DNA from 3 places in the Pleomorphomonas sp. T1.2MG-36 genome. Region 1 is predicted to be linked to each of the others. Evidence: riboswitches for the same ligand, from Rfam matches in the RefSeq annotation. Region 1 holds a riboswitch; each other region holds the start of a gene.
What was found. Region 1 has a riboswitch for thiamine pyrophosphate ahead of thiM (hydroxyethylthiazole kinase). Riboswitches for the same ligand answer to the same signal wherever they lie in the genome.
Positions count from the first base shown of each region.

Region 1 (7,538 bases):
CAACTCCTTGGCGTCGCAGGCTAGAAAAGCCGGTCAGGGAAAAGCGCCGGTCACTCCCTCTTTTCCCTGTAGGATGGGGGGAGTTCGACGGCTATCGACAGGATTTCCGAATGTGCGAGATTGCTCGCCGGCTCGGCTCAGGCAAGGAAGCCGAGGTGTTCGAGTACGGAGACTTCGCGCTCAAGCTCTATCGGAGCGAGTCCCAGAAAGCCGCCGCATTCCGGGAAGCGTCCAATCTGTCCATCCTCGAACAGCTCGCCCTGCCAACGCCCAGGATCCACGCCGTCGGTGAGTATGGCGGCCGCTGGGGTCTGGTGATGGACCGTGCGCGTGGACCGAGCTTCGCGGATCGGATGATGTCGGGCGACCGGAGACTCCATATCGAAGAGCTGGCACGGCTGCACCTTCTCGTGCACCGTCAGCCAGGAAGCGGTTTGCCATCCCTGAAAGCGCGGCTATCGGCCAATATCCAGCGTGCCGAAGAGCTTGATCGTAGCTCGCAGGACCGCCTCCTTCGCCAACTCGACGCACTGCCGGATGGCGACTGCCTATGTCATGGCGACTTTCACCCCTGGAACATTCAAGGCTCCGCCGACGACATCATGGTCCTAGACTGGCTGGATGCGTGCAGCGGCACGCCGGCCGCCGATGTCTGCAGAAGCTATGTTCTGATCCACCATGCCGACCCGATGGCAGCGGCCGAGTACGTTGACGCCTATGCCAGACTGGGCGAAACGACGGCCGCCGACATCATGGCCTGGCTGGCGCCGGTTGCCGCCGCTCGTCTGGCGGAGCGGATTCCGGCCCAAACCGACGATTTGTTGCGGCTCGCTGGCGCACCCCGCAAAGCTTGATGGTGGGCGGGGATGGGGACCCGCCATGATTGGCCGCGCTCCACCTCCGCCACTTGCGCCGCTTTCCCGCCCCGCCTATGCTCCCACTGTCTCAAGGGGGTGTCCGGCTTGGCCGGACTGAGAGGAGCGATCCAACCCCACGAACCTGATCCGGATCATGCCGGCGGAGGGATTGAGCGAGCGGCACGGCCTGTCCGGCAGCCACACGTCTTCTTGTCCGCGGGCGATCTTCGCGCAAGGAGCACGCGATGACCACCCTGACGCTTGCCGACGTTCACACCCTTCATGAGAAGGTGCGCGCCGAACGGCCGCTCGTGCACAACATCACCAACTTCGTGGCGATGAACATCGCTGCCAACGTACTGCTTGCCGCCGGCGCTTCGCCGGCCATGGTGCATTCCATGGACGAGGTGGAGGACTTCGGCCGCATCGCTCGCGCGCTGACGCTGAACATCGGCACGCTTTCGTCCGACTGGATCGCCGGCATGAAGCTGGCGGCGGCCGTGTACAAGGCCGCCGGCAAACCCGTCGTGTTCGATCCCGTCGCCGTCGGCGCGACGCGTCTTCGCAACACCGCCGCCGCCGATCTCGTCGCGATGGGGCCGACGGTGATCCGCGGCAATGCCTCGGAGATCATGGCGCTTTCGGGCGTTGCCGGCCTCGCCTCGAAAGGGGTCGACAGCTCGGCGAGCTCCAATGCCGCTCTCGACAGTGCCGTCGCACTCGCCCGCTCCAGCGGCGCGGTGGTCGCCGTCACCGGCGAGATCGACTATGTCACCGATGGCGCGCGAACCGTTGCCATCGAGGGCGGCCACGAGCTGATGCCGCTGTCCACCGCCCTCGGCTGCTCGCTGACCGGTCTCGTCGGAGCCTTCGTCGCCATCGCTCCGGCGTTCGAGGGCACGGTGGCGGCGCTTGCCGTCTACGCGGCGGCTGGCGCCATCGCCGGCAAGCGCGTCAAGGGACCGGGCTTCCTGCCGCAGGAACTGTGCGACGCGCTCTACGCGCTCGATCTCGCGGGGCTCGAAGTCAACGCGGCGATACGCGTCGCCTGACGTCAGGCCTCGTCTGCCGCCAGTTTCCTGGGCGGCGTCAGAGGTTCGGGAACCGGCCGCGTGGTCAGATTCTCGCGGCCGGCCATGACGCCACCTTGCACCTGCGCCACCAGACGCTCGGCATCGAGACGGCGGATGGTGGTAAGCGCTTCGGTCGTGCGTTCCTCGCTGCAGCCGAGCGCCTTCAGGCCCTCGGCCCCCATGTGCAGGGCCGCGTCGAAGGTCTCGCGCACCTCGATGTCTACGCCGGCACGGATGAGCTCGATCGAGTGGACGCGGTCGTAGGAGCGCACGAGCAGGCGCGCCAAGGGGAAGTGCGCCTTGACGAGCTCGACGATGCGGTTGGCTGCCTTGCGATCGTCGACGCAGACCATGATGACCTCGGCCTCGGCGGCGCCGGAATGTTGGAGCGTATCCAGCCGGGTACCGTCGCCGTAGAAAATGCGGAAGCCGAACCGTCCCGCCTCGCGAATGCGGTCGGGATCGTTCTCGATCATCGAGACGTCGACGCCGCGCGACAGCAGCAACTGTGCGGCGATCTGGCCGAAGCGGCCGAAGCCGATCAGGAGAACGCGGCCGCGCAGGTCGCGCGCCTCCTCGACACCATCGAGCGACTTTTCCTCCTCCCGACGGAAGTGGCCAGCGACGACGAGCACCAACGGCGTCAAGGCCATGGAGAGGATGATCACCGTCGAGAACAGCGCCGCGTCGCCGGTGGGAATGACGCCACCGCCCGCCGCCGCCGTGTACAGGACGAAGGCGAACTCGCCGCCTTGGGCAAACATCAAGGCGCGCCCGAAGGCCGGCCGATGGCCGGAGCCGAAGAGACGCGCCACGGCATAGATGCCGACCGCCTTCACCAGCGCGAAGGCGAAGAGCAGGCCGATCAGCAGCGGCCAGCGTTCGACCACGACCCGGATATCGAGCGACATGCCGACGGCCAGAAAGAACAGCCCCATCAGGAGGCCTTTGAACGGCTCCACGTCGGCTTCCACCTGATGCCTATAGCTCGACCCCGACAGCATGACGCCGGCGAGAAATGTGCCCATCGCCATCGAGAGCCCCACCGCCTCCATCAGCAGCGCCGCGCCGAGGACGACCAGCAGTGCGCCGGCCGTCAGCACCTCGCGAGCGCGGGCGCGGGCAAGCAGGCCGAAGAAGGGATCGATCAGGAACCGGCCGGCGAGCAGCAGCGCCGCCACGCCCGCCGCGCCGAGCCCGACACCGAGCCAGCCGGTTCCGCCATGCTCGTTGGGCGCCAGCCAGGCCACCAGCGCGAGAAGCGGCACGATCGACAGGTCCTCGAACAACAGGATCGACACGGCCTTCTGTCCGTCGGGACCGGCCAGTTCGCCACGCTCTTGCAGCATGGACATGATGACGGCCGTCGACGACAGCACGAAACCGGCGCCGGCGATGAAGGCCGCAATGGGCGAAAGGCCGAACACCGCGACGCCGCAGGCGGTCAGCAAGCCGGTGCAGGCCACCACCTGCGCAAGGCCGAGGCCGAAGATCTGGCCGCGCATCGCCCACAGTTTCTGTGGCCGCAGCTCCAGACCGATCAGGAAGAGGAACATGACCACGCCGAGTTCCGACACATGGAGCATGGCGGAGGGGTCGGAGAACAGGCCGAACGCCGAGGGGCCGACCAGGGCGCCGGCGGCAAAATAACCCAGCACCGAGCCGAGGCCGAGACGGCGGAACAGCGGCACCGCCAGGACGCCGGCTGAAAGAAGGACCACTACAGGGCCGATCGTCGACCCCAGACCCGCCGCCGCCATACTGCACCTCGTCTCAGTGTTTTCCCGAGTGTGGTCAGAAACCGTTGCGGTGCGCAAGTCGCGTCAGGCTGATGGCTTTTTCTTCCACCGCTCCGCTGCGACGGCGAGCATCGAGTAGGCGAGGCAAAGGGCGAGCTGGACGAAAATCGTCGTCTCGACCGACCGCAGGTCGGCGCCCATCTGATTGACGCGCACCAATGCCGGCACCGCCGTCGTCGAGGGAATGGCGAAAGCCACGGTACGGAGGAACTGCGGCATGGCCTCGGCCGGCCAGGAGACGCCGGACAGGAAAAACAGCGGCATGCCGAGCACGACCAGGAAGAAGATGACGCCTTCCTTGCTGGGAATCAGCCGGGCGACGGCGAAGCCCATCGCCGTGACGGCGGCCAGGAAGGGCACGGCGACCGCATACATGACGGCGACATCGCCGATGCGGGGCAACCGATAGACCCAGGGCAGCAGGACCAGGACCACGCCGGCCCAAAGACTGTAGAGGGCGACGTAGACGATCGCGTCGGCAAAGGTCGACAGTCCGCCCGCCGAACGGCGCCCCGCCTTGAGATTGCCGATCCCCATCAGAAGGGTCTGTTGCAGGATCAGCACGAAGACGGCCGGCAGCACGAAGCTGGCATAGCCGCCGGTCGGGTTGAACAGCGGCACCGTCGTGACGCGCAGCGGTTCGACGATGGCCATGGCCTGGGCCATGTCGACGCCTGAGGCGGTGAGCCGCCCGACCTGGACCTCGGCACCCAGGCTGCGGGCCGCGTTGGACAGCGCCGAGGACATGACCGAGTTGAGCAGGAAATAGCCGCCGTCGGAAAAGGCGGCGATCGGCGCTGCACGGCCGGCGAGAAGATCTCGTTCGAACTGCGGAGGAACGACGATGATGCCGTAAATCTGGCGCGTGAGGAAAAGCTTGCGGGCCGAGGGCATGTCGGCCGCATAACGGGTAACGGCGACAGCGTCGGCAGCGTCGATCCGGCGGATCAGTTCGCGACTCAGCGTCGAACCATCCTGATCGATGACCGCCACCGGCATATCGCGCACCACTTCGGACAGATAGGGCTGCGGGAAGAAGACCGAGAAGAACAGCGTCGCGCCCAACATGGTCGAGCGGGCGCCCTTGTCGTTCCAGATGGCTTGGATCGCCACGGCGATCTCGCGCAAGAAGGCGGCGATCATCGGGCCACCGCCTTGGCGACGGACGACCGGGGACGGCCGTGGAGCCACAGGAGAAGCAGCGTCACTCCGCCATAGGCGAGCGCCAGCGATAGCAGCCAGCCGAAGGCCGGCATCGAAATGTCGAGCGGCGCTCCCCTCAGGATGTTGTCGGTCCGCAGTTCGAGATAGTGCGTCACCGGCAGCAGGTCGGCCCATATGTCGGAAAAGCCGTTCATGGACAGACGGGGAAAGGTGATGCCCGTGAAACCGAACGCCGGCCCCGTGATGACGCCGACGGCCGCCAGCGCCGAGACCGTGTCGCGGGCAATGAGCGCCGCCGCCGCGCCGAGCATCTGCGAGGCGAGCACGAAGGCGACGCCATAGGCGACGTGAAAGGCCAAACTGCCACCGAAGCGCGCGCCCATCGGGCCGAACAGCAAGGCGTCGGCGCCCCAGAGCACGAGGAGATAGGCGAGCGTATAGGGCGCCATCTTGCCCGCCGTCGTTTTCAAGAGGGTACCACCGAGCCGGAGCGACTTGCCGAGGCCGGCGACGCCCTGACGATCTCGGGAAAAGGACAGCGCGGCGCTGGCCCCAATGAAGATCTGCAACACCGTCGGCATCACCGCCGCCAGCAGGAACTGGACGTATTCGAGGCTCGGATTGAACAGCGCGCTCTGTCGCACCGGCACCGGCGTCACCGACTGCGTGGCGCTCTCCACGTCGGCGCCACGGGCGACGCGCGCCTCGATCGAAATGCCGGCCGCCACCGTGCCGAGAGCGCCGCCGACCCCGCGCGCGACGAGGCTGCCCGGTGTCATGTACTGGTTGTTGTAGAACAGCACCACCTCGGGCCGGCGGCCAGCCAGCACGTCGCGCTCGGTGCGGGGCGGTATCAGCACCACGGCATAGGCCTCACCCGAGAGAAGCCGTTGCCGCCCCTCGCTGAGCGTGCCCTCCTCGCGCGTGACCGCCACCTCCGGCGTCGCATCGACGATGCGGACCATCTGTCGCGACAGCGTCGAGCGATCCTGATCGACGACGGTGATGGGCAGCTCGCGCGGCAGGCCGAGCTGAAACACCGCCGCCAGCAGCACGAACAGCAGCAGGGGGAACGGCGCCAGCATGAACATCAGGCCCGGCCGCGCACCGATCTGCCGCAGTTCGGCAAGAAGAACCCGTCGGAAGCCGGCCGCGAGGTGGGCCCTTCGCGCCATGATTCAGCGATCCATGAGCCGGGGACCGGACCAGTCGATCAGTCCGCTCATGCCGGGGCGCAGGCCCTCGATCGCCTCTTCGGGCCGAGCCCGCACTTCGAAGGTGCGCAGATCGAAATCGCCGGTCGCCTTGGTGGCGCGCCAATTGGCATAGGACCCCTGAGCGTTAATGACCGTCACGCGAGTTTCGATTTCGCGTCCGCCCAACGCGGGCACCCGCACCTTCAGGATGTCGCCGACGGCAAGGCCATTCAGCAGATCTTCCCGGACGTTGAAGGTGAACCAGGCGTTGTCGATGTCGACGATCGAAAGAAGCGGCGTGCCGGCGCCGAACAGTTCGCCGATTTCGGCGGTCCGCGCCGTCACCTCGCCGGCCATCGGCGCCTTCACCGTGAGTTCGGCAAGGTCCGTCTCGATCTGGGCGACGGCAGCCGCGGCCTGTTCGACCTGCGCCACGGCGACCGCCTTCTGCTCGGGGCTGTTGCCCTTGATCGCGAGCTGAAGATTGGCCTCGGCGGCGGCACGCGCCTTGAACGCGGCATTGAGCTTGTTGGAGACTTCGTCGAGCACCTGCTCGGAGGCGAAAGACCGCTCCTGCAACTGGCTGACGCGGTCGTAAGTCTTCTGCGCCAGCAGCACGTCGGCCTCTGCCTTTTCCCGTTCGGCCCGGCGGGCGTCGATCATTTCCTGCCGCGTCGAAAAAGCGAGGTCGCGGTTGGAGTTGGCCACCGCGAGCGCAGCCTTCGACGTGTCGAGCCCGGCCCTGAGCGCCGGACTGTCGAGCTCGATCACCAGATCGCCGGCGGCGACCCGATCGCCGATATCGACCGGCGTCCTGACGACGCGGCCGGCAACACGCGCGGCGAGGTCGACGCGGGTCGCCTCCACCTCGCCTTGCAGCATCAGCGGCTCAGGATGATCGACCGCCCAGATGACGGAAAGACCGAGGCCGGCCGCAGCCAGGCCGGCGATAACGAGGGGGCGCCAAGCGGACAACGATCTCATCCTTGCCTTCCGCAACTGCAACCAGAACGGATTCGGCTTGCGAAAATATGGAAAATCATTGTTTTCTTTATTTCCGGACGCCACCCTGTGTCAAGCAAGAGGGAACCATCATGGTCGACAGTACTCAGCCCCAAACGCGCGGCCCCGGCCGACCGCCGGTCAGAAGCGAGGACGAGACGCGCGCCCTGATCATCGCGGCGGCGGCGAAGGCCTTTCTGGAAACGGGCTACGTTCGCACGGGCATAGACACCATCGCCCGCGATGCCGGCGTGTCGACGCGAACGCTCTACCGCCTGTTCAACGCCAAGGAAGATCTCCTGAAGGAGGCGATGGAGGCGCGAATCGACGCCGCCATCGGGGGGCTCGACGCGGCGCGCCTGGCAAGGGTCGACCCTCGTTCCAGCCTCGAAGCCCTGCTGACCAACTACGCCGATCTCGCATTGTCGGACGAGGCGGTACGGCTTA
Region 1 covers NZ_CATNLY010000012.1:719,096-726,633, forward strand. The annotation lists gene QQZ18_RS10255 (amidase family protein) at 1-24, shown strand, start outside; gene QQZ18_RS10260 (phosphotransferase family protein) at 111-854, shown strand; TPP riboswitch at 940-1,043, shown strand; gene thiM (hydroxyethylthiazole kinase) at 1,103-1,909, shown strand; gene QQZ18_RS10270 (monovalent cation:proton antiporter-2 (CPA2) family protein) at 1,912-3,690, opposite strand; gene QQZ18_RS10275 (ABC transporter permease) at 3,754-4,872, opposite strand; gene QQZ18_RS10280 (ABC transporter permease) at 4,869-6,068, opposite strand; gene QQZ18_RS10285 (HlyD family secretion protein) at 6,072-7,073, opposite strand; gene QQZ18_RS10290 (TetR/AcrR family transcriptional regulator) at 7,184-7,538, shown strand, end outside.

Region 2 (7,538 bases), on a different contig from region 1:
CGCCGCCATGCGGCACGCCGTCGCCTATTTCCGCGACGCCATCATCGAACGCAAGAAGCTGAGCGACGAGCAGGAGCAGGAGAACCGCAAGCAACGCGACCGCCAGGAGCGCGTCGACACGCTGGTCGACACCTTCCGGGGCGAGATCACCGGATCCCTCGGCACGGTGGTCAGCACTGCCGGCGCCATGACCAACACGGCGAACGCCCTCAACGGCATCGCCGATGCGACGTCGAGCCAGGCCACCGGCGCGGCATCGGCCTCGGAGGAAGCGGCCGCCGCCGTCGACGCCGTCGCCTCGGCCACCGAGGAACTGTCGGCCTCGGTGCGCGAGATCTCCCGCCAGGTGTCGCAGACCAAGGACATCGTCCACAGCGCCACCGACGCCGCCACCTCCACCAGCCAAAAGATCGACGGGCTGGTCAGCTCGGTCGAGCGCATCGGTACGGTGGTTCAGCTGATCTCCGACATCGCCGGCCAGACCAACCTCCTGGCGCTCAACGCCGCCATCGAGGCGGCGCGGGCCGGCGAGGCCGGCAGAGGCTTCGCCGTGGTCGCTTCGGAAGTGAAATCGCTCGCCTCCCAGACCGCCCATGCGACGGACGAGATCTCCGAGCAGATCTCCAACGTCCAATCGTCGACCGCCGAGGCCGTCGAGGCGATCCGCCAGATCACGGAGATCATGACCGACATCGACCACAGCACCACGGTCATCGTCACGGCCGTGGAGCAGCAGGGCCTCGCCACCCAGGAAATCTCCCACAACATCACCGAAACGGCCAACGGCGCCAAGGACGTGGTGCGGGCGATGACCGAAGTGTCCGGCCGCGTCGGCGAAACCCTCCGCTGCGCCACCGACGTTCTCGACGCCTCGAAACTGGTCACCGACCGCTCGGGCGACCTGCGCAAGACGGTGGAGCGGTTCCTGAGGGATGTCGCGGCGGCGTGAGGGCTAAAGTCTCATAAATGAGGGGCTGTCATTCCTCGGGAGGCAGCCCGCTCTGTGCTCACGGTTGTCCAATCGCCTGCGGGCTCCGTGGAAATCGACCAAGCTTCGGCAATCAGCCGTAAGTGTAGCAGCACTACATTATTTCCATCCTGAGGCACCCATCAGCAGTTTTCACAGGCAACTTAAGCACCGTTTACCAAAAAAAGGAGACAGTCCTCTCGATTCAGCAACACGATCGTTTCGTTAATTATTGTGACGCCAAACACCATCTAAATTTTAAAGCGACCAGAGAAATATACTGGAGCTTTATAGCATGCTATCTCGCCTCGTATTGTACGGCCGTACCAATATGAAAGTCGGCGAGTCCGCCGGAGCGATCAAAAGCATTCTAGCGGCTGCAAGTGACTACAGCCCTGCCTCCGGACTGACCGGTGGCCTCGTCTTCAACGAAAAATACATGATGGAGGCTGTAGAGGGCGCTCGAGATCAGGTCTCGAAAAGGATACACTCGCTTTTTGAAGATAAACGGTTTGAAGAGATAACAGTTATTGCATTGAGCGCAATTGATAAACGTATTTTCGAAGGCTGGGCTGTCGGGTACGCAGGACGGACGATCGATGCCGAGCGGCTTTACCTAAAATACTGCCCAACGGTAGATATCAACCCGGCAAACATGTCCGCAGTTGGGGTTCTCGACTTCATCAGAGACTTCTGCGCTCTCGACACACTATACGTACAGCGCACTGGCCTTGCTGAACAGCGAATGTCTATTCCGCAGGCACCACAGCAACGGCCATCTTCTCCCAGGCAGGACTCCGGGATTGAGACCATCAAGATCGGGACCAATAGGCCGCTTTCTAACAAGCCAGCTGGGAACGCGTGAAGGCGCCACAAAGCGATATGCAAATAAGGTGTATCACCTTGGGCTCATCAACCAACGCGCCGTACAATGACATCGGCCACCCGTGACGGTCATCATGGCCGAACGGACTGCAATGAGCTGAGCTATTGTTTTTTTGGCACTCCCAACCGGAATCGAACCGGTGTTTTCGCCGTGAGAGGGCGACGTCCTGGACCGCTAGACGATGGGAGCGCGGTACGCTCTGAAAGCGTGGGGCGGATATAGCGAAGCCCCTTGGAGAGCGCAAGGGGGAATTTCATTTTCCGGCTCGGCTTTTACGGAGCCCTGGGGGCAGCCGCGCGCCATTGGCGGAAAGCCGCCCTCGCACCCGGGTGGGGCCATGTCGCCTGTCCGTCTCCTACCCCGCGGGGACCCCTCTCCGATCCCGCCGTCGCGACCCGTCCGTCCCTACGCTCTGGACATCGGCGTCCCGGGCGGTCATAACTGTCGCCGTTCCGAGGGGTGTCCTCCATCCGGGAGGGCTGAGATGATCCGCAAGGCGGATCGAACCCTTCGAACCTGATCCGGGTCATACCGGCGAAGGGACGGAACCTCATGGCCTAAGCCGCGTCGCACGCGGCACATCCAGCCATGTCTCCCCCAACGCCGCTGGCCTATTCGCCCGTCCGGGCGCGGTGTGCGATGGGGATGAAGATGCAGCCGAAGACGATGCTTGCCGCCGGTCGCGGCGTCGCCATCCAGGCGCTGGTGTCGTTCGGCGCCGTGCTGGTCTTGTGGCAGGTGGCGGCGACGGGCCTCGCCCTCCCCGCCTTCCTCCTGCCCTCGCCGGGCGACGTGGTCGCCGCCTATGGCGCCTATGGCTCGCGCCTTCTGACGGAAGCCGGCATCACGCTGATCGAAACCCTGCTCGGCCTTGCCGCCGGCATCGCCTTCGGCCTTCTGGCCGGGCTCGCCGTTTCCGCTTCACCGCTCGCCAACCGGCTGCTGTCGCCGCTCCTGGTCGTCAGCCAGGCGTTGCCGGTGTTCGCGCTGGCGCCACTCCTGGTGCTGTGGTTCGGCTTCGGCCTCGCCTCCAAGGTGGTGATGACGACGTTGGTGATCTTCTTCCCCGTCGCCTCGTCCTTCGCCGATGGCCTTCGCCGCACGCCGCCGCACTTCCTTGACCTCGCCCGCCTCAACGGCGCCGGCGCCTTCCGCACGCTGCGGCTGATCCGCGTGCCGGCCGCCCTGCCGGCGCTGGTCACCGGCATCCGCGTCGCCGCCGTCTACGCGCCGATCGGCGCGGTGATCGGCGAATGGGTTGGCGCCTCGCGCGGCCTCGGCCTGCTGATGGTGCAGGCCAATGCCCGCATGCAGACGCCGCTCCTGTTCGCCGCCCTCGGCGTGCTCGCCGCCGCCACGCTGCTTCTGAAGATCGCCGTCGACCGGCTGACGCTTCGCCTCATCCCCTGGATCGAAAAAGACTGACCTTCGAAAGGACCCGTCATGCGCCTTCTTCCCGCCCTCGCCGCCGCCCTGATGTTCGCCGCCACCCCGGCGTCGGCCGCCGAAAAGCTGTCGGTGATGCTCGAATGGTTCGTCAATCCCGATCATGCGCCGTTGGTGATCGCCAAGGAAAAGGGCATGTTCTCCGCCCACGGCCTCGATGTCGACCTCGTCGCGCCGGCCGACCCGTCGTCACCGCCGCGCCTCGTCGCCGCCGGTCAGGCCGACGTGGCGCTGCACTACCAACCGAGCCTCGACCTCGACGTCGATGCCGGCCTGCCGCTGGTGCGCTTCGGCACGCTGATCGAGACGCCGCTCAACACGCTGATCGTCCTGAAGGACGGCCCGGTGAAGTCGCTGGCCGATCTCAAGGGCCGCAAGATCGGCTATTCGGTGTCCGGCTTCGAGGATGCCATGCTCGGCCAGTTCCTGAAGACCGCCGGTCTCGGCGTCGGCGACGTCGAGCTGATCAATGTCAACTTCGCGCTGTCGGCATCGCTGCTCGCCGGCCAGGTCGACGCAGTGGTCGGCGGTTATCGCAACTTCGAGCTCAACCAGATGAAGATCGAAGGGCACGAGGGCCTCGCCTTCTATCCGGAAGAGAACGGCATGCCGGCTTACGACGAGCTGATCTACGTGACGCGCAAGGATCTCGTCGGCGACAAGCGGCTGCCGGAGTTCCTCGCCGCCGTCGAGGAGGCGACCATCTACCTCACCAACCACCCGGACGACGCCTGGGCGATGTTCATCAAGGCCTACCCCGACCTCGATGACGAGCTCAACCGCCGCGCCTGGGCCGACACGCTGCCGCGCTTTGCCAAGCGCCCCGCCGCGCTCGACGCCGGCCGCTATGCCCGCTTTTCGCAGTTCATGAAGGACGCCGGTCTGATCAAGACGGTGAAGCCGGTCGAGGACTACGCGGTGGAACTGCGCTGACCGTCTGCGCGCCGAAAACAGAACCGCCCGGAAGCAGTCTCGGCTTTCGGGCGCCTGTTCGACTGGACATGAGAGAAAGGCGCGGCTTCAGCCCTTGCAGACGGCGAGCTTGACCGGCTCCACGCAACCGCAATCTTCGCCGCGGCAGGCATCCTCATCGGCGCCGCCCGGTGGTTCGGAGGCGGTTTCGATGGCGAAGCGAATGCCGGCGATCACGTCGTCGATGCGCGGCTGGGCCACCGGCACCGTCTGGACGAAGCCGGCATAGAGGCGGCCGTCGGGCTTGATGAAGAACATGCCGGGCTCGACGAACCAGTTCGGCTCCTCGATGCCGTCATAGGACTTGCCCCGGCCCTCGCTGAGATAAAGGCCCCAGTCGCGCGCCTGATCGATGGTCAGGCCCCAGCAGACCGTCAGCTCGTCGAGGTGCCAGTCGCGCACCGTCCTCTCGGCACGCTCGCGGTCGTCGGCGGAGACGGCCAGCACGCGGACGCCGAGCTTGCGGAACTCGTCGTAGCGCGCCTCGTAGGCCTGGAGCTGCGTTTTGCAGAAACCGCAGTGCAGGCCACGATAGAACAGGACCAGCGTGAAATGCTGAGGCTTCTGGTCGCACAGCCGCCAGCACGGACCGCCGACGGTCTTCACCCTGAGCGGGGGAACCGGCTGGTTCGGAATGAGGCGGGCGGGCATGGACATCGGAACGCGGCACTCGCAGGGCTCGTCGCAAGACTATACGACAGGAATGGCGGAGATCGCCACTCTTCTTGACACCCCTAATCTGCTTATTGTGCGTTCACAGGTTAAGAAGTCCACCATCACGATTCGCGGAGGTAGCCGAAAGTCTCGTAGATAGAGGGGCTTCTCGTGCTCCTTAGACCCATTTTGAGGAACAAAGCGCCTCGGAATGGGCAATCGGGCCGCCTCGGCGGCCCGGCGCGCCGCTCCGATCAGCCGGCGAGGCCGGGAATTTCCAGGCCCAGCGCGCCGGCCACCAGCACGGCGTTGAGCGACAGCACCAGCACGGTGGCGGCGATCGCCAGGGCGTCGGTCAGCCGGCCATTGGCATAGGAGCCCATGATGTCGGCCCGGCGGGTGAGCAGCACCAGCGCGATCATCGGCACCGGCAGCGACAGCGACAGCACCACCTGGCTGATGACCAGCGCGTCGGTGGCATTGACGCCGGCGGCGACCACGGCGAAGGCCGGCACCATGGTGACGAGGCGGCGGACGAACACCGGGATCTCCATGCGGACGAAGCCCTGCATGATCATCTGGCCGGCCATGGTGCCCACCACCGACGAGGAGATGCCGGAGGCGATCAGCGACACCAGGAACACGCCAGCCGCGGCGGCGCCGAGCAGCGGGGTCAGGGTGTGATAGGCGGTCTCGATCTCGGCGACGTCGCTGTGGCCGGCGTGGAAGGCCGAGGCGGCCATCATGACCATGGCGATGTTGACGAGGCCGGCGACGGCCAGCGCCGCCACCACTTCGATGTTGGAGAACTTCAGAACCTTGCGGCGCTCGCCCTCGTTGCGCACCGGGACGCGGTGCTGGGTGAGGCCGGAGTGCAGATAGACGGCGTGCGGCATGACGGTGGCGCCGATGATGCCGACCGCAAGGGTCAGCGCGCCGGCATCCGGCAGAACCGGGGTGACGGCACCGGCGGCGGCGGCCGACCAGTCGATCGGGGCGATCAGCATCTCGATCAGGTAGCTGACGCCGATGACGCCGACGAGCCCGCCGATGATCAGCTCCATCGGCCGGAAACCGCCGCGATCGAACATCAGAAGCGCGTAGGTGACGAGCGCGGTGATCACCATGCCGGTAAAGAGCGAGGTGCCGAACAGCAGCGACAGGCCGATGGCACCGCCCAGGAACTCGGCGAGGTCGGTGGCCATGGCGGCGATCTCGGAGACGATCCACATGAAGATCACCACCGGGAAAGGAAACCGGTCGCGGCTCATTTCGGCGAGGTTGCGACCGGTGACGATGCCGAGCTTGGCCGACAGCGCCTGGAACAGCATGGCGACCATGTTGGCCATCACCACCACCCAGATCAGCGCGTAGCCGTAGCCGGCGCCGGCCCCGATGTTGGTGGCGTAGTTGCCGGGGTCCATGTAGGCGATGGAGGCGATCACCGCAGGACCCATGAAGGCCAGCATGGCCCGTGGTCCCTTCAGCCGTCCCGCCAGCGCTTCGGAGATCGCCAGCGACGTGCGGCTGGTCATTCCGGAGGGGGTAACGCTGACGGCGGACTGGGAGAGAGCGGACATGGGGGGCACCCGAAGTTTCCTATGCTTGGAAATATAGCATCGGCTACATTTCTGTCAAGCCAGATGCGACTGACTTGCAATAAAATCTGATGCCCCGCTTTCGGTTCCGCTGGGGATTTGCCCCTGATTGTCGATTGCAAATCGTAGCCGGGGCTGCATAGTGTGCCGCGACATTGAAGCGTCGCGGCGGCAAAGCTCGCGGACGGCTCAGGAAACAGGACCCGCGAAGGACAGGACATGTCGAGGGATGATCTTCCTCCCGGCCCCGAAACCGCCTCGGAGATGACCGACGCCGACCGCTTCACCAACGCTCGCGCCATCCGCTCGACGGCTCTGTTCGAGGACTACACCGAACTGATCGCCGACCTCATCGAGGAATTCGGCGAGGCTCGCATCACCGACATCGCCCGCCGGCTCGGCGTCACCCACCCCACCGCCAACAAGGCGGTGCTCCGCCTGAAGCGCGAGGGCCTGGTGATTTCCCGGCCCTATCGCGGCGTGTTCCTCACCGAAGCCGGCGCCGCCATGGCGCGCGAGGTCAAGGCCCGCCATCGCCTGGTGGTCCGACTGCTGATCGCCGTCGGCGTGCCGCCGGAAGCGGCCGAAATGGACGCCGAGGGCATCGAGCACTACGTCTCCGAGACGACCCTCAAGGCTTTCGAGGCCTACCTCGACGGCCGCGATTGAATTGGCATTGACAACCATTCCGCGAAGCTCTACTTCGGCGCCGGTTCCTGGCACCGGCCGCCCGCATGCCCTTGAGCATTGGTGAAGCCAGCTTTCTTGTCTCTATCGGTTTTTCGCACTCCGACGTGCGGCAACGCGGGCCCCTCATCTGTTTGCCGGAGTGAACCGGGGGCAAGTCATGTCCGAACAAGACCAAGCGCATAATCCCTATCTTCACGGGTCGCTGGCGCGCGTGTTCCTGCGCACAGCCGCACCCATCGTGCTGTTCATGGCCGTGAGCGGCCTCTACACCGTGGTCGACGCACTGCTGCTCGGCCGCCTCGCCGGACCGAAGGCGCTCACCGCC
Region 2 covers NZ_CATNLY010000053.1:27,595-35,132, forward strand. The annotation lists gene QQZ18_RS22815 (methyl-accepting chemotaxis protein) at 1-949, shown strand, start outside; gene QQZ18_RS22820 (BLUF domain-containing protein) at 1,263-1,832, shown strand; tRNA gene QQZ18_RS22825 (tRNA-Glu) at 1,967-2,042, opposite strand; TPP riboswitch at 2,299-2,413, shown strand; gene QQZ18_RS22830 (ABC transporter permease) at 2,505-3,278, shown strand; gene QQZ18_RS22835 (ABC transporter substrate-binding protein) at 3,297-4,232, shown strand; gene QQZ18_RS22840 (peroxiredoxin-like family protein) at 4,320-4,928, opposite strand; gene QQZ18_RS22845 (Nramp family divalent metal transporter) at 5,180-6,505, opposite strand; gene mntR (manganese-binding transcriptional regulator MntR) at 6,743-7,192, shown strand; gene QQZ18_RS22855 (MATE family efflux transporter) at 7,371-7,538, shown strand, end outside.
Region 2: it holds a riboswitch for thiamine pyrophosphate, as region 1 does, so the genes downstream of both, QQZ18_RS22830 (ABC transporter permease) here and thiM (hydroxyethylthiazole kinase) in region 1, are expected to answer to the same signal.

Region 3 (7,538 bases), on a different contig from region 1:
GGCGGCGGCCCTCTGTCTCACCATCGATCGCAAGCGCGAACCGGCGGAGCCACAGCCGCAAGCGGCCTGAGCGCCGCTACAGGAAGAAGGTCACGACGATCATCAGAACGAGGATCGCACCGCCGGCGATGGCGGCGATCGGCCGCCCTCCGGGCGATGAACGGGTGCCGGATGACGCGCCACTACCCGCCGCGCGGGCGGCCTCGGCCTTCTTGCGCGCTTCGCGCGCCTTCTTGTCGAGTTTGACGACCTCACCCATGCTGTCCTCCGTTTGCCTTGATGCCGCCTCTCAGCCGGTAACGCCGTCAAGCGCCGCGGTGACGCGGATTTCGCCGACCGTGTCGCCCGCCCAGGTCTTGACCGGAGGGCTGACGAGGGCCCTCATCTCGGCATAACCCGGATCATCGGGGGTGAGTTTCAAAAGATCGAACAGAATTCGGGCCATCGCCACCTCCGAGGCCCGTCCGGCACCATCGTCTATCTTCAGCGCAATACCAAGTCCGAGTTCCTTGATCGCCCCGATGAACACGCCCTCGGCGCCGGTTTTCACCAGTACGCGATTGCCAAGAGCTGTCATTACCCGCGTGCAGAAGCGCCCGGTCCCCGCGATCATGAACGGTTCGGCAGCGGCGGCCAGCCTCAGGCGCTCGGCGGCGCGTGCTCGCGTCGCCGTCAGGCCGACACCCGTCACGAAACGGGCGAACCCATGGGCGAGCGCCCTTGGGGCCACGGCGAAGGTTGGAATGGAGCAGCCGTCGGTGCCGCAAATATCGGTCGCATGCGGCGTGCCGGTCATCGAGGCACCAGCTGCGATCACCTCGCGCATCACTGGATGCTCCGCCTGTTCATATCCTCTGGGGTCGGTCCCCGTGACGACGCAGGTGCAGAGAAACCCTGTGTGCTTGCCCGAGCAGTTGTTGTGGATACGACCCGGCTTTTCACCGCGCCGATGCAACTCGCCCTGATCGTCATGTCGTCCCGGCCAGTGTGGGCCACAGGCAAGACAGGTTTCGTCGAGGCCGGCGGCGGCAAGCATCGCCCGGGCGGTTTCCACATGCCGGGGCTCGGCATTGTGGGACGCCATGGAAAGCGCCAGCTCCGCGTCGCCGAAGCCGAAGCGGTCGGCGGCCCCGCTTTCAAGAAAGGGAAGCGCCTGGAATGGCTTCACCGCCGAGCGGGGAAAGCTGGGCCTCTCGATGTCGCCGACACCGGAGACCAGTCGGCCGTCGCCATCGACGATCGCGACCGCCCCCCGGTGAAAGCTCTCGACGATGGAGCCGCGCGTGACTTCGACCAGAACCGGATTTTCCATCGAACTCATCGTCCCTGTTTGTCGATCCAGGCGGAGAGACGGGCAATGGCCTCGTCGAGCACCTCGTCGCGCTTGGAAAAGCAGAAGCGTATGAACCGCTTTGGCGGTTCCGAAGCATAGAAGGCGGAAACCGGCACGGCGGCGACGCCGGCCTCTCGCGTCATTCTGAGGCAGGCTTCGGCGTCGTCGTCAATGCCGAGCGGTCCGGTGTCGGTCACCACGAAATACGTGCCGGCCGAAGCCAGCACGGAAAACCCGAGCGTCGCAAGCCCCTTCGAGAGACGGTCGCGCTTGGCTTGCAAGCCGGCGGCGAAGCCATCGAAATAGTCGTCCCCAAATGACAGCCCGTGCGCCACGGCCGTCTGGAGAGCGGGAGGCGTCGTAAAGGTGACGAACTGGTGCGCCTTGGCGATCGGCTCCATCAGCGCCGGCGAGGCGGTGACGTAGCCCACCTTCCAACCGGTCAGCGAAAAGGTCTTGCCGGCCGACCCGATGCGGACGACGCGATCGCGCATGCCGGGAATCTGCATCGGCGAGATGTGCCGTTTGCCATCGAATACGAGGTGTTCATAGACCTCGTCCGAGATCACCACCGCGTCGTGCTTCAGGCAGAGGCCGGCAATCAGGTCCAGCTCCTCACGCGAGAACACCTTGCCCGCCGGATTCATCGGCGTGTTGATCAGGATCGCCTTGGTGCGGTCCGAGAAGGCGGCCGCAAGTGCTTGCGGGTCGACCTCCCAGTTGGGCGGAGCGATGCGAACCGTCTTGGCGATGCCGCCGGCCTGCCGGACGATGGGCAGATAGCTGTCGTAGAGCGGCTCGATCAGCACCACCTCGTCGCCGGGACGGACGAGACCGAGAATCGCATCGGCGAGCGCCTCGGTGGCGCCGGACGTCACCATCACCTCTGTCTGCCAATCGACATCGAGACCGTAGAAGCGTCGGTTGATCGCCGCGACCGCCTGTCGCAGCGCCGGCAGTCCCATCATCGGCGGGTATTGGTTGGGACCGGCAAGGAAAGCCTCGGCGGCGACGCGGCGCACCTCCTCCGGACCGTCGACGTCGGGAAAGCCCTGGCCGAGATTGATGGCGCCTGTGTCACGGGCAAGGCCGGACATGACTTCGAAGATGGTGGTGGGAAGGCCGGTGAAGATGGGATTGGTCGGTTTCATTGTCGATCGATCGTTGCAAAACCCGCCGACCCTAGTGGACCGCCAGCGCCCCCACAAGCCGTTTGCGGCCGCGACGTCCTCCCCGCGCGCATAGCTCGATGTCACGGATCGAGGCCATCGCCTCTGGCGCGATGGGGATCATCCAGCTAAGCTCGTCACATCTCACGGGGTGCCCCATTCGGGGCTGAGAGGAGTTTCTCCAACCCGACGAACCTGATCCGGGTCATGCCGGCGGAGGGATAGAGCCATGCAGACAGTCGCCTGACGCGTTCCGCCGCCCGCAATTCCAACGACGGCCGAACGACCATGATTCTCGACGAACGCACCTACACCATCGCGCCGGCGCATGTCGGCACCTATCTCGACCTCTATGTCCGCGAGGGCATGGCGATCCAGACCGGCCACCTCGGCAAGCTGATCGGCTGGTTCACCCAGGACATCGGCACGGTCAACGACGTCGTCCACATCTGGCAGTACGACGACCTCGCCGATCGCGAGCGCCGCCGCGCCGCCATGGAGGCCGACCCCGCCTGGCAGGCCTTCCGCGCCAAGGCGGCCCCCTACGTGCAGACGATGAAGAGCCGCATTCTCAAACCGACGTGGTTTTCGCCGCTTGGCGGCGCCGGACTGCGACCATGACGACCATCGCCGCGCAACTTCACCAGGCGATCGACCGCCTGCTCGCAGGTCTGCTTTCAGTCATTCTTGCGGTCCTGCTGGTGCTGGTGTTCGGCGCCACGCTGCTGCGCTACGTCTTCTCGACCGGCTTTGTCGCCACGGAGGATCTCGGCATTCTCCTGCACACGGCGCTGGTCTTTCTCGGGCTGCCACTCTGTGCCAGCGGATCGCTCGCCATGCGCATCGATGTGGTGACGCGCCACCTCGGTCCCACGGGACGGAATTTGGCCGATGGCGCCTCCGACGCCGTCACGCTCGCCGCGAGCCTCGTCCTGATGCACGGTGCCGGCAAGGTGGCAGTGCTGATCGGCGGCACCTCCCCCACGCTAGGCATAGCCGAGAGCTGGCGATTCTGGCCGGTGGCGATCGGCGGCGCACTGGCAGCGGCACACCTGATTCTCGGCTCCCTATCCCAGGGGCGGACATGGTTGTTCATCCTTGCCGTTGTCGCCGGTGGAACGAGCCTCGCAGCCCTACCGCACCTGCCCCCGTTCATACCGGTCGCCCTGCCCAGCCTCGTCGCTTGCGCCGCCGCCTGTGCCGCTCTCCTCGTCGGCGCGCCCTTCGTACACTCGCTGATCGTCGGACTCGCCTTCGCCGTGCCCTTCGGCGCCCGTCTGCCCGAGGCGGCTATCGTGCAGCAGACCGTGTCGGGCTTGGGCAAGTTCCTGTTGCTCGCCATCCCCTTCTTCCTCCTCGCCGGCATGCTGATGAGCGTCGGAGGCTTGGCCCACCGCCTCGTCCGGTTCGCATCGACGCTGGTCGGACACCGGCGCGGCGGCATGGCCCAGGCAACGCTCGTCACCAATCTGATGTTCTCGGGCGTCTCCGGCTCGTCGATCGCCGACGCCGCCTTCGGCGCCAAAGTCCTGGCGCCGGCTCTCGTCGCCGATGGCGTCAAGCCCGAGAAAGCGGCGGCAATTGTCGCCGCCACGGCCGTCTTGCCCAACATCATCCCGCCATCGATCGCCTTCCTGCTGCTTGCCTCGGCCACCAACCTGTCGGTCGGGGCGCTGTTCGAAGGCGGTCTGGTGGCCGGGCTGATCCTGGCTGCGGCCATGGCGGCGATGCTGCACGTCTCGGCCGATACCTCGCCCCGCCCCGCCGCCGACCGGCATGAACGTGTCGCCGCTTTCCTCGCGGCCGTTCCCGTGTTCGGATTGGCACTGGTCGTCTTCTTCGGCATCCGCCTCGGGATCGCCACGCCCACCGAGGCTGCCGCCGTCGCCTGCGCCTATGCGCTGGTCGCAGCCTTGAGCGGGCCGAATGGCGGCAAAGCCACGTTCCGGGCCTTCCTGCAAGCGGGACGCGAGACGGCGGCGATCGGTCTCCTCGTCGCCTCGTCGGCGCCTCTGGTGTTCCTGCTGGCCATCGATGGCTTGCCTCAGGCCCTGGCCGGTTGGGTGACGAGTTTCGGCGGCAATCCGCTCGCCGTGATGCTCGCCGCCAACCTGATCCTGCTCGCCGTCGGCGGGCCGCTGGATGTCGGCCCCGGCATCCTGCTGTTCGCGCCGCTGCTGCTGCCCTCGGTCGTCGCATCGGGCATCGACCCGGTGGCCTTCGGCGTCCTTCTCACCGTCAACCTGATGATCGGCGGCCTGACGCCCCCCATCGGCGTTCTCGTCTTCGTGGCCTCCGGGGTCACCGGTCTCTCTGCCAGCGCAGTGTTCCGCGCCGTGCTGCCACTCACCCTCACCCTCATCGCCGCCACCTCGGCGATGGCGATCGCCGTCGCCCTCTGGGCTCTTCTTTGACCTCGATAAGCGGAGAAACTCCTGTGCCTATCCTCACGCGTCGCGTCTTTGCCGCCGGCCTCGCCACTCTCGCCCTTCCCGCCGTCATCCGGCCGGCTCGCGCCGCGCCCAGGGCGCTGACGGTCGCCTCGCTGCTTGGCGACGACAAGCCCGAGACCAAGATCTGGGTGAAGGTGCGCGATCTCGTCGAAGCCAGGCTTCCCGGCCGTTTCGATTTTCGCATCGTCGGCAACGCGGCGCTGGGCGGCGAGAAGGAAGTCGCCGAGGGCATCCGTCTTGATTCGGTCCAGGCCAGCCTGTCCACCCTGTCGGCCCTGTCGACCTGGGTGCCGGAAACCCAGCTCTTCGACCTGCCCTTCGTCTTTCGCGACCGCGACCACGTCCGCCGCGCCACCACGGGCCCGATCGGCGACGAGTTCAAGGCCAAACTGACCGATCAGGGCTTCGTCACCCTGGGCTTCGTCAACTACGGCGCCCGTCACCTGCTCGCCAAGGAGGCGGTGACGACACCGGGCGGTGTCGCCGGCAAGCGCATCCGCGTCATCCAGAGCCCACTGCATGTCGAACTCTGGAAGGCTTACGGCGCGCTGCCGACGCCCATCCCGATCACCGAGACCTATAACGCCCTGAAGACGGGCGTCGTCGACATGATGGATCTCACCAAGTCGGCCTATGCCGGCTTCCGTCTGTACGAAGTGGTACCCTATCTCATCGAGACCGCCCATATCTGGGCAACCGGTGCCGTCTATCTGTCGGCCGGTTTCTGGAACAGCCTCGCCGATGACGAAAAGGCGGTGTTCGCCGCGGCGATCACCGAAGCCTCAGCCTATTTCGACACGCTCATGGAGGCCGACGAAATCACCTCCATGGAGGCGGCGAAGGCGGCAGGCGGCCAGATGATAGCCCCGGAAGACCGCGCCGCCTGGGTGAAGGGGGCCGAGGACGTATGGACGTCGCTGGCGCCCAAGGTCGGAGGCATCGAGCGGATCAAGGCCCTCGCCGCCCTGTAGCGCCAGACAAAAAAGCCGGCGCGCCTTGCGGCGGCCGGCTTCCACGTCGAACGATGCCTTGCATCAAACCAGGCGGCTCTGCTCCACGGCCGCCTCGATGAAGCTCGCGAACAGCGGATGCGGCTCGAACGGCCGGCTCTTCAGCTCCGGATGATACTGAACGCCGATGAACCAGGGATGGTCGGGAATCTCCACCGTCTCCGGCAGCACGCCGTCCGGCGACATGCCCGCGAACGAAAGGCCGCAGGCCTCAAGCCGGTCACGATAGTCGATGTTGACTTCGTAGCGATGGCGATGGCGCTCGTGAATGATCTCGGAGCCATAGATCTCGGCGATCTTGGAGCCCTTGGCGAGATGCGCCTCGTAGGAGCCGAGGCGCAACGTGCCACCCATGTCGCCGCCGGCCCTGCGCTTCTCGAGAGCGTTGCCCTTCAGCCACTCGGTCATGAGGCCGACCACCGGCTCGCTGGTGGGACCAAACTCCGACGAGGAGGCCTCGGTCACGCCGGCCAGGGCACGAGCCGCTTCGATCACCGCCATCTGCATGCCGAAGCAGATGCCGAAATACGGCACCTTGTGCTGGCGCGCGAAACGAGCGGCCAGGATCTTGCCCTCCGAACCACGCTCGCCAAAGCCGCCCGGCACCAGGATGCCGTGCACGTGGTCGAGATAGGGAGTGGGATCCTCCTTCTCGAACACTTCGCTCTCGATCCATTCGATCTTGACGCGCACGTTGTTGGCGATGCCGCCATGAACCAGCGCTTCGATCAGCGACTTGTAGGCATCCTTCAGCACCGTGTACTTGCCGACGACGGCGATGTTCACCTCACCCTCGGGGTTCTTGATGCGATTGACGATGCCTTCCCAGCGGTCGAGCTTGGGGGCCGGGGCCGCGTCGATGCCGAAGGCCGCCAGTACCTCGTCGTCGAAGCCTTCCTTGTGGTAGGCGAGCGGCACCTCGTAGATGGTGCCGACGTCGAGACCGGGAATGACCGCCGACTGGCGGACGTTGCAGAACAGCGACAGCTTCTTGCGCTCGCCTTCGGGAATCGGTCGGTCGCAACGGACGAGCAGGATGTCCGGCTGGATGCCGATGGAACGCAGCTCCTTGACCGAATGCTGCGTCGGCTTGGTCTTGAGTTCGCCCGCCGAGGGAATGTAGGGCATCAGCGTCAGGTGGATGTAGACGCAATGCCGGCGCGGCAGCTCGTTGCCGAGCTGACGGATCGCCTCGAGGAAGGGCATCGCCTCGATGTCGCCCACCGTGCCGCCGATCTCGCACAGCACGAAATCGTAGTTCTCGTTGCCGTCAAGGATGAACGCCTTGATCGCGTCGGTCACGTGCGGAATCACCTGAACCGTACCGCCGAGATAATCACCGTGCCGCTCGCGGGCGATGATCTCCTGGTAGATGCGACCGGTGGTGATGTTGTCCTGCTTGTTGGCCGGGCGCCCGGTGAAGCGCTCGTAATGGCCGAGGTCGAGGTCGGTCTCCGCGCCGTCATCGGTCACGAAAACTTCGCCATGCTGATACGGAGACATCGTCCCCGGATCGACGTTCAGATAGGGATCGAGCTTACGGAGACGAACCTTGTAGCCACGCGCCTGCAGG
Region 3 covers NZ_CATNLY010000001.1:362,277-369,814, forward strand. The annotation lists gene QQZ18_RS01740 (MFS transporter) at 1-70, shown strand, start outside; gene QQZ18_RS01745 (hypothetical protein) at 77-259, opposite strand; gene QQZ18_RS01750 (asparaginase) at 290-1,312, opposite strand; gene QQZ18_RS01755 (aminotransferase) at 1,318-2,484, opposite strand; TPP riboswitch at 2,640-2,742, shown strand; gene QQZ18_RS01760 (NIPSNAP family protein) at 2,791-3,123, shown strand; gene QQZ18_RS01765 (TRAP transporter large permease) at 3,120-4,916, shown strand; gene QQZ18_RS01770 (TRAP transporter substrate-binding protein) at 4,940-5,926, shown strand; gene QQZ18_RS01775 (CTP synthase) at 5,990-7,538, opposite strand, start outside.
Region 3: it holds a riboswitch for thiamine pyrophosphate, as region 1 does, so the genes downstream of both, QQZ18_RS01760 (NIPSNAP family protein) here and thiM (hydroxyethylthiazole kinase) in region 1, are expected to answer to the same signal.